3 regions of the Dokdonella koreensis DS-123 genome follow, and region 1 is predicted to be linked to each of the others. Evidence: riboswitches for the same ligand, from Rfam matches in the RefSeq annotation. Region 1 holds a riboswitch; each other region holds the start of a gene.
The links. A riboswitch is a leader RNA that binds a small molecule or an ion and turns the genes downstream of it on or off. The one in region 1 is predicted to bind cobalamin.

Region 1 (3,270 bases):
GACAGGTGGACCACGTTCGCCGGCAGCGCGGTCTGGTTGCTGGTCGCGTTGCTGCGGTCCTTGAACGTCATCCAGCCGTTGCCGGTCTGCGCCAGCGTGCGCAGCATGCGCGAGTAGAGCTCGCGCGCCTTGATCGTCTTGACGGCCAGGCCGTCGGCCTCGGCCTGGCGGTAGGCCTGGTCGAACGCCTCGCCCCAGGTGTCGACGAAGTGCGGCACGATCTTCGGGTCGAACAGCGACCAGTCCGCGTCGCGCTCGACGCGCCGCATGAACTCGTCCGGCACCCAGTTGGCCAGGTTCAGGTTGTGCGTGCGGCGCGCCTCGTCGCCGGTGTTGTCGCGCAGCTCGAGGAATTCCTCGATGTCGGCGTGCCAGGTCTCCAGGTAGACGCAGGCCGCGCCCTTGCGCTTGCCGCCCTGGTTGACCGCCGCCACCGAGGCGTCGAGCGTCTTGAGCCACGGCACCAGGCCGTTGGAGTGGCCGTTGGTGCCGCGGATCAGCGAGCCGCGCGAGCGCACGCGCGAGTACGAGAGCCCGATGCCGCCGGCGAACTTGGACAGCTTGGCGACGTCGGCGTACTTGTCGTAGATGCTTTCCAGCGAATCGCCCGGCGAGTCGAGCAGAAAGCACGAGGACAGCTGCTGGTGCGCGGTGCCGGCGTTGAACAGCGTCGGCGAGCTCGGGATGTACTCCAGCGAGGACATCAGCCGGTACAGCTCCAGCGTCTCGCCGATGTCGCCGCCGCCGAGCGCGCAGGCGATGCGCATGAAGAAGTACTGCGGCGTCTCCAGGACCTTGCGCAGCTGCGGATGGCGCAGCAGGTAGCGGTCGTAGACCGTGCGCAGGCCGAAGTACTCGAAGCGGCGCGTGGCCAGCGGGTCGATCGCGTCGTTGAACTTGCGCGCGTTCAGCGCGACGAAGTCGCGCAGGGCGTCGTTGATGACGCCGACCTCGGCGCCGCGGGCGACCGACTGGGAGAACGACTGGATCTCCTGGCCGGCGACCTCCTTGTCGATGTAGGCCGACAGCAGGCGGCCGGCGAGGAAGCCGTACTCGGGCTCCTCGGCGGTGAGCGCGGCGGCGGTGCGGATCGAGAGTTCGTCGAGCTCGCGCGTGCTGGCGCCGTCGTAGAGGCCGCCGATCGTCTTGAGCGCCACGCGCATCGGGTCGACCGCATGCAGGCCCTCGGCGGTGCGCGTCACCGCGCGCACGATCTTGCCGACGTCCACGACCTCGGTCGAGCCGTTGCGCTTGGTCACGCGCATCTGCGCCGGGCTGTGCGGCGGGGTCAGCGCGAAATCGTTCTTGTTGGCGCCGTCGGCCTTGGCGGGCGTGGCGACAACGGGAGATGGGGTGTCGGCATCCGCGGATGCGGGGCGCATATCCAGGGGGTGCATGGGTTTCCTCCGTAGCCTGTCGGGCGACCTGCTCCTCCGCGCAGGAACGATCGGGTTGGCCACCGGGAACGGAAACGTCACCGACGGCACGCGGTCGGGCGTCCCGTCTCGTGACGCATCCTCCCCGCGGAGGCGGCCACCCGCGCCGGCGGGCTGACGATCGGCGTCCGGCGTCTCAAGGGACGCGACGGCAGTCGCAGCCATCCAACGTGTCGGCAGGTCTTCGGGCTTGTGGACGTGGGCCTTCCGGCTCGCCTAGTTTCCGCCGCTTCCCAGTCCCGACGGACCAGTGCTGAACGCGGATTTCGTTTCCACTTACCGCTGCGGGGCAGCTCCGGTCTCGCACCGGATTCCCTATTAAGCCGGCTGGACCGTTAGGTCCGGCGGGCACCGACGAACACAAGCTATTGTGGTCGCCGGTGCATGTCAACCGATTATTTTGTGCCTCGCATCTTGCTTTTTGCGGAGGCCGCGCGGGGCGCGGGTTTGCCGGCATCCGGTGCCGGTCAGCGCGGCGGCGGCTCGAAACCGTCGCGGAACAGGGCGTCTTCCGCGGCCAGGCACAGGCCCACCGCGGCCACCGCGAGCGGTTCGGCCAGGGCCGGCATCGGGTTGGCCACCAGGTCCGGCAGCGGCCGCAGCTCGGGCGCCCATCCGGCCAGCTCGACGGGGGTGTCCGTGGTCGGCGTGAAGCCGGCGTAGTGGTCCTCGCCGCAGACCAGGCCGGCACCCGCGGTGGCGAGGTCGACCGTATGGACGGTCTCGAAGACGAAGACCTTCTCGCCGCTGCGGCTGGCGCCGAGCGCCAGCAGGGCCCGGCCGCCGGCCACGGCGATCGCGCCGCTCGGGAAGCTGCCGTTGTCGGTCAGGTAGCGGCGCTGGCCGCGCAGCGCCAGGTCCGCGTCCAGGCGCATCAGCACGGTGCCGGTGTGCTGCGCCTCGCCGTTGGCTTCGCCGTAGAGCCAGACGCTGCCGTCGTGGACGGCGCTGTCGATGGCGTTGAAGAACGGCACCAGCACGCGCGCCGGCGCCGGAGCCAGGTCGGCGCCGACGCGCTGGAGGTAGAAGAAGTTGGGGCCGAACGCGGTACGGCGGCCGGTGATCACCCAGCCGCCGTCGGGGTGCGGCAGCAGCGCCAGCGCACGGGCGCGGATCCCGGCGCTGCCCGGGTGGCCGATCAGGCGGGCGCCGCGCAGCGTGCCGCCTTTGCTGATGCTGACCAGGCCGTCGCCGCTCTCGACGCTGACCGGGCCGGTCCGCCGCGCCGTCTCCAGCAGCAGCACGTCGTGGCCGTCGTCGCCGGTCTGCCAGTCGACCACGCGCTCCTGGTCGGCGGTGCCGAGCGTATAGGCGGACAGCACGCTGCCGTCGGCCGGGTCGATCGTCGCCAGCAGGCCGTCGCCGGTACCGAACACGCCGTCGACCGATCGCTGCACCTCGCCGAGCACCCGCACGGCACTGCCCGGGGAGGCGGGTGTCTTGAGGCGCACGGACTCGAACGAGGCCTGCGGCAGGTTCAGGCGCACGCTCCAGACCGGCAGCAGGTCTGCATCCAGGCGCGTCACGAACAAGCGCCGCGGTCCGGCCGAATCGTCGTATTCGAGGCTGGCGGCGAGGACGTCGCCGTCGCCGAGGGCGACCAGCGATTGCGGTACCTGGGCGTGTCCGGCGTTGCTGGGCAGGGCGCGGGCGGCCAGCCGGGCGCCGTCGCGATCGCGCGCGACCAGGTACAGCGCCTCGTGCAGGGTCTCGTCGAGCCGCGCGCCGAGCGTGACCCAGCTGCCGTCGCCGCGGACCGCCGCGCCGGCGACCCGCACCTCGAGGTCGCCGGGCGCGAGCGCGATGCTGTCGTGGAAGAGGGCGGCCTTGCCGG
Region 2 (3,270 bases), 2.2 Mb from region 1:
GATCTCGCCGCGCGGTGCCGTGCGTCATCGCGCCGCCGTTCTGCGCCTGAGGCAGGACAGGAAGATCGCGTCGTGGCCCGCGGACATCCGGGGGCCGGTGCCGCCGGACCGCCGTGCCGGCCGGCCGCCACGACGTGTTCGACGTGCCAGGTCCGGTTCACGCCGGCCGTTCCGGGTTTCCTTGGGGGGAATCGTCCATGCACCGTGTCCCGATACTGTTCGCGCTGGTGGCCGCGGCCACCGGCCCGGCGGCGGCGCAAGCCACCTTCGACATCACGTTCGACCCCAGTGCCGATGTACTGCAGCCGGCGGAGCGGGCCGCGGTCGCCACCCACCTGCGGGAAGCCGGGCGGCGCTGGTCGCAGGCGCTCGGCGCGACCGCGCCGGTCACGATCGCGATCCGCGTGGCGATCGCCGATGTCCCTACCGCCAACGGCGCCAGTGCCGCCACGGCCTTCGTCGGCGTCTTCGGCGGGCGCGACACGTTCGAGCAGGGGGCGGCACACAAGCTGCGCACCGGTGTCGACGTGAACGGCGCCGACGCCGACGGCATCGTGACGTTCGGCCTCAACTACCTGCGCAACGAGCTGTGGTTCGATCCGGACCCAGTCCTGCGCATCGCGCCGGTGCCGGCCAACCGCACCGATGCCTTCAGCGTCGCGCTGCACGAGCTCGGCCACGTGCTGGCCTACAACGGCTGGGCCGACCTCACCACCGGCCAACCGCCGGCCACCTACTGGTCCACGTTCGATCGCTGGATGATGCCGGGCGCGCCGACGCTGTTCGCCGGCCCGGCGGCGACGCAGGCCTGGGGCGTGGCGCCCGACCTGACCACCGGTAACAACACGCACTGGGCCAACCCGGTGCTGCGGACCGGCCGGCCAGCGGCCGTGCCGGCCCCGGTGCGCTGGGCCGGTGGTGCGCCGGTGCCGATTGCGGCGTGCGGGTTGCCGATGTCGATCGACGCGCCGCCGTCGGCGGACGCCGTGCTGCGCGGCGCCGGCGGCCTGATCGACCAGCTGATGAACGGCGTCGTCTTCTACCGCGGAACGCGCTATGACCTCTCGGCGCTGGATCGGGCCGTGCTCGCCGACGTCGGGCTGCTGCGCGAGCGCATCTTCGCCGGCGACTTCGAACCGGACCGGTGAGACGTCGCCGGTCCGGTTGACGGCTCCCTTCGCGGTCGCGGCGGCCCATCCTGCGTGGCCCGGAAACCGGCATCGCGCGCCGCGTGGTCCGGGTCCACGCCGCTGCGCCGGCCGGACGCCGCGCGTGTTCCGCGGGCGCCCGGCGTGCGGCCGCGACGGCACCCGCGCGGTGCCGTCGCCTAGAGGGGATGTTCCGGTGATTGTTGCGGCGCACAGGGGGGCGCCACTACACTCCGCCCCGCTTTGGGTGTCCCGCCACCGCGGGATGAAACGGGAAACCGGTGCGCCTGGCCGTGCAAACGCACGTGCCGGCAATTCCGGTGCTGCCCCCGCAACGGTAAGCAAGTTCCGCCGGTCCAGACGCCACTGCGCGATGCGCGGGAAGGCGGGCCGGCCGATGCCACGGCATCGCTTGCGAGTCCGGAGACCGGCCCGATGCGGGACGCTCGCCGTCCCCGGCTCCAGCGTTGCGGCGGGCAACGGGCGGGCTCGGGCGGCCGTGCGCCGGCCCGGCTTGTCGCTGCTCCCCCGCGATCCTGGCTTTTTGCATCTGCGCGTTGCGGGAGGAATCACCGATGCTGCGTATCACCCCTGTGTCCCTGGCCGTACTGGCCGGGCTCGCCGGCCCGGCATGGGCCGAGATGGAGACCCAACCGGAAGTCATCGTCACCGCCTCGCGCATCGCGCGCACGGTCGACGCCACCCTTGCCGACGTCAGCGTCATCACGCGCGAGGACATCGACGCCAGCGTCGCTCGCGACGTCAGCGACCTGCTGCGCCTGGAGGCGGGCGTGGACATCGCGCGGACCGGCGGACCGGGCAGCCAGACCTCGGTGTTCCTGCGCGGCACCAACAACAACCACGTGCTGGTGCTGGTCGACGGCATCCGTGTCGCCGCGCTGGGCACTGGCGTCTTCACCTGGGAGACGCTGCCGCTGGGAGCGGTCGAGCGCATCGAGATCGTGCGGGGGCCGCGTGCGAGCTACTGGGGCTCCGATGCGATCGGCGGCGTCGTGCAGATCTTCACGCGCAAGCTCGAAGGGCCGCGGGTGTCACTCGGCTACGGCACCTACGGCGACGCCAATGCGGCGGTCGGCGTCGGCGGCCGCGGCGATCGCGGCGGCTTCAGCGTGCAGGTGGGTGCGCGCGACTACGAGGGTTTCCCGAGCCAGAACCGCGACGGCTTCGCCTACGAGCCGAAGGACCACGGCATGGAGAACCAGCACCTGGCCGCGCAGGGCGACGTGCAGATCGGCACGCAGACGCTCGACGCGGTCCTGCTGCGCAGCCAGGGCGAGGTGGACTTCGCCGGCGGCAGTTCCGATTTCACCGAGCAGGCCGCCCGCGTGTCGCTCGGCGGCCGGCTGGGCGAGCGCTGGCAGCATGCGCTCACCCTCGGCAGCGCGCGCGAGGACTACGAGACACCGGCCTATTTCACGCTGTTCCGGACCCGCCGCGAGACGGCCGGCTGGCAGGCCAGCTACGCGCTGGCCGAAACGCAGAGCCTGGTCGCGGGCATCGACTACCTGCACGAGCAGGGCGAGAGCCGCGACACCTTCAGCGGGTTGCCGAGCTACAAGAAGAGCCGCGACAACACCGGCGTCTATGCCGGCTGGCAGGGCGGATTCGGGCGGTTCGACAGCGAGGTCTCGCTGCGGCAGGACGACAACAGCGTGTTCGGCGACGCCACCACCGGCTCGGCGGCGATCGGCTGGCGCTTCACCGAGCGGCTGCGCGCCTACCTCAGCTACGGCCAGGGTTTCCGCGGGCCGACGCTGAACGAGCAGTACTCGCCGGGCTTCGGCGGCATGTACGCCGGCAACCCGGACCTGAATCCGGAGAAGTCGCGCAGCACCGAGCTGGGCATCGAGTTCTCGCCGGCCGAGCAGCACCGCTTCAAGGCCAGCCTGTACTCGACCAAGGTGCGCAACCTGATCAGCTTCACCGGTCCGGACTTCCAGGCCGAGAACATCGCCCGCGCGAAGATCGACGGCAGCGAGCTCGGCTACGACGGCGGCTTCGGCGACTGGCTGGTCCACGGCAGCTACACCTGGCAGGACGCGCGCAACGCGGATACCGACACCGAACTCCTGCGCCGGCCCAAGCAGAAGCTCTCCGGCCG
Region 3 (3,270 bases), 660 kb from region 1:
GCTTGCGCCCCGGCGCTGGCGGCCCCACCCTGGGTCCGCCCGTTTCCGGGCGCCACGCCCGCTCCCGATGCCGCTGACCGCTCCACCGCTCTCGCTCTACGTCCACATCCCGTGGTGCGTGAAGAAGTGCCCCTACTGCGACTTCAACTCGCACGCCGTGCGCGAGGGCATCCCGCAGGAGGCCTACGTCGACGCCCTGCTGGCCGACCTGGACCGCGACCTGGCCGATTTCGGTGCTGCCGTGCCCGGTCGGCCACTGGCCAGCATCTTCTTCGGCGGCGGCACGCCGAGCCTGTTCGCGCCGGCGGCGATCGGGCGCATCCTCGACGGTGTCGCCGCGCGGCTGTCCCTGGCGCCCGGCGCCGAAGTGACGCTGGAAACCAATCCGGGCACGGTCGAGCACGGCCGCTTCGACGGCTATCGCGCGGCCGGCGTCAACCGCATCAGCTTCGGCGTGCAGAGCTTCGACGACGCGATGCTGCACCGGCTCGGCCGCATCCACAGCGCGGCCGATGCGGAGCGCGCGATCGGCGAGGCGCGTGCGGCCGGCATCGACAACATCAACATCGACCTCATGTACGCGCTGCCGCAGCAGGACCTCGCCGGCGCGCGGGCCGACGTCGACCGGGCGATCGCGCTGGCGCCGCCGCACGTCTCGCACTACCAGCTGACGCTGGAGCCGAACACGCTGTTCGCGGCGCGACCGCCGCCGCTGCCCGATAGCGACAGCGCCTGGGACATGCAGGAGCACTGCCAGCAGCGGCTGGCCGAGGCCGGCTACGTGCAGTACGAGGTGTCGGCCTATGCGCAGGGCGGCCGGCGCGCCGCGCACAACCTCAACTACTGGCACTTCGGCGACTACCTGGGCATCGGTGCCGGTGCGCACGGCAAGCTGACCGACGCGGCAGCCGGCACGGTCCGGCGCCGCGCCAAGCAGCGCACGCCGCGTGCATATCTGGAGCACGCCGCGACGCCGCGCCGGATCGTCGGCGATGCTGTGATCGTGGCAGCCGACCTGCCGTTCGAGTACATGATGAACGCGCTGCGCCTGATCGACGGCGTTCCGGCTGGCGAGTTCGCCGAGCGCACCGGGCTTGCGCCGGCGGTGCTCGCGGCGCCGCTGGCCGCCGCGCACCAGCGTGGCTGGTTCGACGACGCGCCGGGCCTGCTGCGCACCAGTGTGGACGGCCAGCGCTTCCTCAACGATGTCATCGCCCTGTTCCTGCCGGAGCGCGACCATGCTTGAAGCCGTGGTGATCCACTGCCCTTACTGTGGGGAGGGCTTCGAAACGACGATCGATCGTTCCGCCGGCTCGCAGGCCTACGTCGAGGACTGCGCGGTATGCTGCCGGCCGATCGAGGTGCAGGTGCGGATCGGCGACGACGGCGAGCTGATCGAGGTCGGCACGCGGACCGACCGGGACTAGGGCGTGTCATCAATCCCTCGGTAGGCCGCGCCGTTCTTGCGTGCGTCCGGGCCAAGGAAGAGGGAGGAAGTGGACGTGGGTCCACGCCCGAGCGATGACGCAGTCCCGGGCGCACGCAAGAGCGGCCCTACGGGTTGGCCCTGGAAAGCCGCCAGCGTGCGTTGCGCGGCTTGACCTGACGGCCAGTCAGGCGCGGCGCCACACACCACCCCCTGACGACTTTCCAGGGCCAACGCGACCTGCCGGGGGATTGATGACACGCCCTAGCGTCCCGCCCGCTGCCGCTTGCCGCTGTCGCGCGCCAGCGCATACACTGCCCCGGTCTCAGGTGCCCCGCGGCGATTGCCGCCGCAGGGTTGAACGGGAAGCCGGTGTGAATCCGGCGCTGCCCCCGCAACGGTAAGCGAGTCAAGGCCGATCGAAATGCCACTGCGCCTTCGGGCGTGGGAAGGCGATCGGCCGATGCGTTCCGCATCGCTCGCAAGCCCGGATACCGGCCTGGGATCTTTCGTCCTCGGATGCGGTGGGCAACCGGACGGGCTGAAGCTGCCGTCCGCGTGCCGTGCCCGTCCGTGCTCCTCGCATCCGCCTTCGCGGGTGAGCGATACGGAGCACAACCTGATGAACGCTACCAGCCCGGCCGCCACGGCCGTCCCCGTCGTCGAGCTGCTGATCGGCGGCCGATTCGTCCCATCCCGTTCGCTCGAGTTCCGCGACGTGGTCGATCCGGCCACGCAGGCCGTACTCGCACGCGTGCCGTTCGCGACCGCGGACGAGGTCGACGCCGCGATCGGCGCGGCCCAGGCGGCCTTCGCCAGCTGGCGCCGGACGCCGATCGGCGCGCGGGCGCGCATCTTCCTGAAGTACCAGCAGCTGATCCGCGCGCACCTGCAGGAACTGGCGGCGATCCTGACCGCCGAGCAGGGCAAGACGCTGGCCGACGCCGAGGGCGACGTGTTCCGCGGCCTGGAGGTCGTCGAGCATGCCGCGGCGATCGGCAACCTGCAGCTCGGCGAGTTCGCCAACAACGTCGCCGGCGGCGTGGACACCTACACGCTGCTGCAGCCGCTGGGCGTGTGCGCCGGCATCACGCCGTTCAACTTCCCGGCGATGATCCCGCTGTGGATGTTCCCGATGGCGATCGCCACCGGCAACACCTTCGTGCTCAAGCCGTCCGAGCAGGACCCGCTGGTGACGATGCGCCTGGTCGAGCTGGCGCTGGAGGCGGGCATCCCGCCCGGCGTGCTCAACGTCGTGCACGGCGGCGAGGCGGTCGTCAACGCGCTGTGCGACCACCCCGACGTCAAGGCAGTGTCCTTCGTCGGTTCCACCCGCGTGGGCACGCACGTCTACCGGCGCGCCTCGCAGGCCGGCAAGCGCGTGCAGTGCATGATGGGCGCGAAGAACCACGCCGTAGTGCTGCCCGACGCCAACAAGGAACAGACCCTCAACGCCCTGGCCGGTGCCGCGTTCGGCGCGGCCGGGCAGCGCTGCATGGCGGCCTCCACCGCGGTGCTGGTCGGCGCGGCGCGGGCCTGGATTCCCGATCTGGTCGCCAAGGCCCGGACGCTCAAGGTCAATGCCGGCGTGGAACCCGGCACCGACGTCGGTCCGGTGATTTCCTGCGCCGCGCGCGAGCGCGTGGAAGGCCTGATCGCCGCGGGCGTGGACGAGGGCGCGACGCTGGAACTCGACGGCCGCAGGCCCGAGGTGCCCGGCTACGAGCGCGGCAACTTCGTCGGCCCGACGATCTTCTCCGGCGCGAAGCCGGGCATGCGCATCTACGACGAGGAGATCTTCGGCCCGGTGCTGGTGCTGCTCGCGGCCGACACGCTCGAGGAGG

Region 2: it holds a riboswitch for cobalamin, as region 1 does, so the genes downstream of both, I596_RS11405 (TonB-dependent receptor domain-containing protein) here and I596_RS02065 (ribonucleoside-diphosphate reductase subunit alpha) in region 1, are expected to answer to the same signal.
Region 3: it holds a riboswitch for cobalamin, as region 1 does, so the genes downstream of both, I596_RS04705 (CoA-acylating methylmalonate-semialdehyde dehydrogenase) here and I596_RS02065 (ribonucleoside-diphosphate reductase subunit alpha) in region 1, are expected to answer to the same signal.

The regions. Positions count from the first base shown of each region.
Region 1 covers NZ_CP015249.1:539,256-542,525, forward strand. The annotation lists gene I596_RS02065 (ribonucleoside-diphosphate reductase subunit alpha) at 1-1,397, opposite strand, end outside; cobalamin riboswitch at 1,595-1,807, opposite strand; gene I596_RS02070 (hypothetical protein) at 1,904-3,270, opposite strand, start outside.
Region 2 covers NZ_CP015249.1:2,807,230-2,810,499, reverse strand. The annotation lists gene I596_RS11415 (DNA topoisomerase IB) at 1-2, shown strand, start outside; gene I596_RS11410 (hypothetical protein) at 198-1,148, shown strand; cobalamin riboswitch at 1,377-1,598, shown strand; gene I596_RS11405 (TonB-dependent receptor domain-containing protein) at 1,724-3,270, shown strand, end outside.
Region 3 covers NZ_CP015249.1:1,202,685-1,205,954, forward strand. The annotation lists gene hemW (radical SAM family heme chaperone HemW) at 68-1,246, shown strand; gene I596_RS04700 (CPXCG motif-containing cysteine-rich protein) at 1,239-1,427, shown strand; cobalamin riboswitch at 1,737-1,943, shown strand; gene I596_RS04705 (CoA-acylating methylmalonate-semialdehyde dehydrogenase) at 2,049-3,270, shown strand, end outside.